Regions from separate parts of the Peribacillus sp. NPDC056705 genome, predicted to be linked through region 2. Evidence: riboswitches for the same ligand, from Rfam matches in the RefSeq annotation. Region 2 holds a riboswitch; the other holds the start of a gene.
The links. Region 2 has a riboswitch for glycine ahead of gcvT (glycine cleavage system aminomethyltransferase GcvT). Riboswitches for the same ligand answer to the same signal wherever they lie in the genome.
Positions count from the first base shown of each region.

Region 1: another riboswitch for glycine. It lies ahead of ACFRAK_RS03635 (amidohydrolase); the one in region 2 lies ahead of gcvT (glycine cleavage system aminomethyltransferase GcvT).

Region 1 is NZ_JBHTYI010000002.1:242,942-246,133, forward strand. It holds gene ACFRAK_RS03630 (DUF1444 domain-containing protein) at 1-735, shown strand, start outside; glycine riboswitch at 892-995, shown strand; gene ACFRAK_RS03635 (amidohydrolase) at 1,220-2,407, shown strand; gene ACFRAK_RS03640 (DNA translocase FtsK) at 2,839-3,192, shown strand, end outside.
Region 2 is NZ_JBHTYI010000007.1:133,416-136,607, forward strand. It holds gene ACFRAK_RS11880 (DEAD/DEAH box helicase) at 1-900, opposite strand, end outside; glycine riboswitch at 1,274-1,361, shown strand; glycine riboswitch at 1,365-1,448, shown strand; gene gcvT (glycine cleavage system aminomethyltransferase GcvT) at 1,590-2,696, shown strand; gene gcvPA (aminomethyl-transferring glycine dehydrogenase subunit GcvPA) at 2,714-3,192, shown strand, end outside.

The DNA of each region.
Region 1 (3,192 bases), on a different contig from region 2:
TTCGATAGCAAGCAAGATACGTTACGGGTGGAAAATGTGAAGACCGGGAAGGGGATCACCATCGAGTTGCCTCCTGTACTTGCTAACTATGAAAACGTACAGGAAAAGGCCATCGATGAAATTATCTATTACGTGGAAGAGGCCCTGAATGTGATGGGGGGAGAACACAGCATGGAAGGCAAGGAGAAATTCATTTTCCCAGTCATCCGCTCGACCTCCTTTCCAATGGAATCGGAAGCAGGAAATCCATTTTTATTCGATGAGCATACGGCTGAAACCCGGATTTTTTATGCCCTTGATTTAGGGAAAACCTACCGTCTTATAGATGAAAAGATGATTCAACGGGAAAATTGGCAGGGTGACAGGATCCGTGAAATTGCCCTTTTCAATGCCCGTTCCCTCTCCACTGAAATGAAGTCGGATATCGTTGCAGGTAATGCATTTTATTTTTTGAACACGAATGATGGGTATGATGCCAGCAGGATCCTGAATGAATCATGGCTTCGGGAAATGAAGGACAAGGTCGAGGGAACCATGGCTGTTGCCATTCCCCATCAGGATGTCATCATCATTGCCGATGTGAAGAATGATACGGGCTATGATATTCTTGCTCAAATGGCGATGAGCTTCTTTGCCAGCGGGCATGTTCCGATAACGGCTCTATCATTTCTTTACGAAGAAAATGAGTTGGAGCCCATCTTCATTATGGGTAAAAACAAAAAGCGTGAACAATGATATATTAAACTTTAAAAGGACCGTGTCAGCATCTGACATCGGTCCTTTTAAAGTTTAATAGAGTTTATGACTCTTAGAGTTGATATTTATTTTTTTATCGGTGATAATTAAATTGTAATATTTTGAAAATACAGAATAAAACGATAGAACGAGCGTATGAACGTTGTGGGAGAGTGCAAAGCATTGAGCCGCCGAGGGAGCAAGTTCCGAAAATATCGCTTGGAGCAAATCTCTCAGGTAAATGGAACCGCAGCTGGACGCAACTCTGGACAGCGCGCAGGAAGTGTGCCGCCAACTGGGAAATCTCCACGACCAAAATGGAGTTGAATTCTCAGGTGAAAGGACAGAGAAGGGAGCGGCAGGTTTGCGCAACCCTTCTCTGTCCTTTTTTAATTGGCTTTATGCATACAAAAGGTTTGCAGCGAACACGGAACTTACTAATATGCCAATCAACTTAAAATAATGGGGGAGAATAATCGTGAATGTGAAAAGCAAATTAATGAACATGCTGGAAGCCCGTAAAGAGGAAATGGTTCAAATCCGCCGTCATTTACACGAGAATCCGGAGCTATCCTTCAAAGAAGAGAAAACGGCAAAATATATCATTGATTTTTATAACGGGAAAGATGTATCGATTCAAACGAATGCAGGAAATGGATTAGGGATCATCGTGACGATCGAAGGCGGGAAACCAGGGAAAACGATAGGTCTCCGTGCCGATTTCGATGCACTGCCGATTACAGAAGAAGCGGAGGTTCCGTTCCGTTCAAAAAATGAAGGTGTCATGCATGCCTGCGGACACGATGGGCATACCGCTTATTTATTGGTACTGGCAGACTGCATCATTGAGCTGAAGGATTCCCTATCAGGTACGATCAAAATAATTCATCAACATGCAGAAGAAACACCTCCTGGTGGAGCAAAGAGCATCATGGAATCAGGGGTTTTGGATGAACTGGACGCTGTCTTCGGAATCCATTTATTCCCTTCGCATCCAGCAGGGGTCGTCGGGTATCGCAGCGGCTATTCGATGGCTGGACGGACCTATTTCAAATTAGCCATAAAGGGTGTAGGCGGCCATGGTTCCTCCCCGCATATGGCTAATGATACCATTGTGGCAGGCGCCCATTTCGTGACAGCCGTACAAACCGTAATCAGCCGCCGCTTGAACCCTTTTGATATGGGCGTAGTCACAATCGGCTCCTTCGATGGAAAGGGAAGCTTTAATGTCATTAAAGATCGTATAGAAATTGAAGGGGATGTCCGTTATATGACGGCAGAGACCCAGCAGCTGATCGATAAGGAAATCCACCGGATCGTTAAAGGGATAGAAACGGAATTTGATGTTCAGTGCGAGCTTACATATGTGCCCGATTATCCTCCGTTATATAATGACCCTGAACTGACTGGATTCGTGAAAAATAGCCTGGAAAGCATGAATGACAAAGATATTAAGAATGTTGTGGAATTTCCGGTTTTCTCAGGTTCGGAAGATTTTTCGTATTATGCAGAAAAGATTCCTGGCTGCTTCTTTTACATTGGCTGTAAACCGAAAGGGGTGGAGAAGGCCTATTTCAATCACCATCCTAAATTCGATATTGATGAAGAGGCCCTTTTGATCGCCTCCAAATCAGTGGCGCAGGTTGTATGCAGTTTTTATGAATGGAAATAGTCTTCTTTGATCTTTGTTTGCAAAAAAAAAACGCAGAAACCCACAAAACACCGTTCGGTATTAACGAACGGTGTTTTATGGGTTGCGGCATGTATTTGAATGCCGCCGGCGGTTTCATGAAGGATGTTGCAATGAATTGGCCAGTCTGCTTCCAAGGCTGCATGAAAACTTAATCTCTTTGTAAACGCGATTTAACAGCGGTGTTTTATTTAAATAGTAGACTAGGGGCTAATGTTAATTCGCAATTGATAGGTTTAAACTCATTCCAGAAGGGGTTTAATAGGGTAGGAGTTCTGCGAACTACGTTAAGTTAGCAGGAATGCGATAAAAAATATAGATGCCAATCCCAATTCAGCTTAAATTTTCTCGATATTTTTAAAATAACTGGTAGAATTAGTTACATAACTACAGATGTAGAAAGAGTGATAGTTTTGAAATGGCTAAATAAGATGAAAAAATGGTTCCAAGCAGAGGAAATTATTGAAATCGAAGAAATTATTATAGATGAGCCGCTTGATGAAGAGACATTAAAGAAAATGGATTTTTCAAAGCTTTCGAAGTCAAAGAAAGAAGAAATAAAAGATTATAATCAAAAAGTGGAAAAAATGTCCCAGACGCCAGACCCGGATACGAAAATCCTGTTTCAATATCCAAAAGGACAGTTCAAGTTTCCGCTCATTCCAGACCGGGAGCAGAATAAAAGAAAGCCTAGGGAAAGGAACAGGGAAGAAAATGAACCCAAACAGGGGAAAAATGTGACCAAAGAAACAACGAAAAGGCCTGTA
Region 2 (3,192 bases):
ATCCGAAATAGGCTTGAATTTGGAAACAGCATCATACAATGCCTGTTCCGTTGGAGAAAATTCAATGGTGATGGTTTCCACATGCCGTTTTGTCCATTCAATGCCAGTATCGGCCCGCCGGTTTCGAATCATGACAGTATTGACCAGTTCCTTTAGGTGTTCATCTTCAATGATGTTGCGGCCTTTCCCTTTATACTTTTCCGAAAAGAGCGAAGCATTTCCCAAGTGGCCCGGTTTCAATAACGAAACGAGGTGAAAAATCTCCTCGACTTTATTTTGAATCGGAGTGGCTGTCAGGAGTAAACAAAATTTCTTTTTCAGATTTTGGACGAATTCATAGTTCTTCGTCTTATTATTTTTAAGTTTATGAGCCTCATCAATAATGATGAAGTCATATTCCTGAGTGAAAATGATATCTCGATGTGGAGCGCGTTTCGCTGTATCGATGGATGAAATGACTACATCACAGGATTCCCAAACATAACTTTTTCTCTGAACGACTGCAGGTATATGAAACTTGGTATTCAATTCAAAAGCCCATTGTGTGACAAGGGAGGCTGGAACAAGGATCAATACTTTTTTTACAAGGCCCCTAATCATATACTCTTTTAGGATCAAGCCTGCTTCAATTGTTTTTCCGAGCCCCACCTCATCAGCTAAAATGGCCTTTCCATTCATCTTTTCCACCACTTGCTTCGCTGCTTCCAATTGATGGGGAAGCGGGGTTAACTGCGGAAGGTGCTTGGGCGCCTGTAAACCTTCAAAATCAGGGATGATAAGATTTTCCTCCATTTGAACCGCCAACTTATAAAGCTCCCAATTTCCCCATGGACCGTCATTTTCCATTTTTTGCAGAAGCTCGTCATTCCATTCAGAATTGAAGGATATATTGATTTTCATAGAAATAACTCCCTCTTAAATCATAATTTCCTTAATAAAGGGTCAAAACCCGAACATTTCGTATGTGAAGTAAGAAAAATATTTCTCTTCAAAAGATATTGCAGAGATAAGTTTCTTAGGGTAGGATATAAGTATATTTAGAAAATTCAATTTCCAAACGCTACAAAGAATCTTTGTACATCTATTTTGCAGTTCGCGTTTTCTTAGTATGGGCTATAGGCTCTTAATTTATCCAAGATTACTGAAGGAGACACTCAAACGGTTTCTGAAGTTTTAGGAGAATTGGCAGAGAATGCATTCCATGATGCTCAAAGGTTTTACCGATGCTTGGGGCTATTTCGCTTCCTTTCATTGGCGAAACATTCATATGCGGGTGAAGATAAGGGGAGAGACTACGGATGTAGCGCCGAAGGAGCAAACTTAGCAGTGAATCTCTCAGGCAAAAGAACTCTTATTGGACGCAACTCTGGAGAGCGCCGCCCGTTTTGGGACGGCCACCAAAGGGGAAAACCTATTACATAGGTAAACTTTCAGGTTTCAGGACAGAGAAAAAGCTCAAATGGGCTTTCTCTGTCCTTTTTTGTGCTTTTTTCACATCATGAATCAGGATATACCTGATGCGAAATGACAAGAAGCTTTTGATAATGAAGCCAATCAATTTTTTAAAAAAATCTGAAGGGGGTCATTTTTTGACCAATTTAAAAAGAACACCACTATTTGAGGTTTATCGTGAATACGGAGGTAAAACGATCGATTTTGGCGGCTGGGAACTTCCTGTCCAATTTTCGGGTATTAAGGACGAACATGAAGCCGTACGTACAAAAGCGGGGTTATTCGATGTTTCCCATATGGGGGAAGTCGATGTTAAGGGTCCTGGAAGCCTTTCCTTTTTACAGAAGATGCTGACTAATGATATATCAAAGCTGCAGCAGGGCGGTGCCCAATATACCGCCATGTGTTATGAAAACGGAGGCACGGTTGATGATCTTATCGTGTATAAAAGGGCAGAGGACGACTATCTGCTTGTGGTCAATGCAGCGAATACAGAAAAAGATTTCAATTGGCTTCAAGCTAATTTAACGGAAGATGTCCAAATTACGAATGTATCGAGTGACTATACACAGCTGGCACTTCAAGGACCATCTGCAGAAAAGATATTACAAAAACTATCGGGAAATACTGACTTAAGTGAAATTGGATTTTTCAAGTTCAAGGAAAATGTCCTGATTAACGGTATCTCCACGTTGGTATCCCGTACTGGATACACTGGTGAAGATGGTTTTGAGATATATAGTGACAGTGAAAATGGTCCTGCCCTTTGGAAGGCGATTATGGAAGCCGGAAAGGAAGAGGGGGTTCAGCCGATTGGTTTAGGTGCTCGTGATACCCTGCGTTTTGAAGCGAAGCTGCCGCTGTATGGGCAGGAGCTTTCAGCGGACATCACCCCGATAGAAGCCGGTATTGGTTTTGCAGTGAAAGTGGATAAGGAAGTGGATTTTTTCGGGAAAGCCGTTCTTGCTGAGCAAAAGGAGAATGGAGCTCCCCGCAAGCTTGTGGGAATTGAAATGATTGACCGTGGCATTCCGCGTCATGGGTATAAGATCTACAGCGGTGATAAAGTCATTGGTGAGGTCACGACCGGTACCCAATCACCCACATTGAAGAAAAACGTGGGATTGGTAATTATCGATAAGGAATTTTCGGTACTGGATGCGGAAGTCGAAGTGGAAATCCGTTCCAAGCGTTTGAAAGCCGTTATCATACAAACACCTTTTTATAAAAAACCACGTAAATAGAGGGGAATGGTCATTAGATGAAACATCGTTATTTACCCATGACAGAGCAAGATAAACAAGAAATGCTGGAAGTGATAGGGGTATCTTCTGCTCAAGAACTTTTCAATGATATCCCTGAAAGCGTTCGTTTTCAAGGAGAATACTATATTAAGCCTGCTAAATCGGAACCTGCATTAATGAAAGAATTATCAAGGCTAGCTGCCAAGAATGCGGACCTTAAAAACTATGCTTCCTTCCTTGGTGCGGGTGTCTATGATCATTACGCACCGGTCATCGTCGATCATGTTTTATCCCGTTCTGAGTTTTATACGGCTTATACACCGTATCAGCCAGAAATTTCACAGGGTGAGCTTCAGGCGATCTTCGAATATCAAACGATGATATGCGAATTGACGGGAATGGATGTAGCTAACTCCTCCATGTATGATGGCGGGACGGCGCTAGCCGAAGCAGCCATGCTTGCTTCAGGCCAGACGCGGCGCAAGAAGATTCTCAT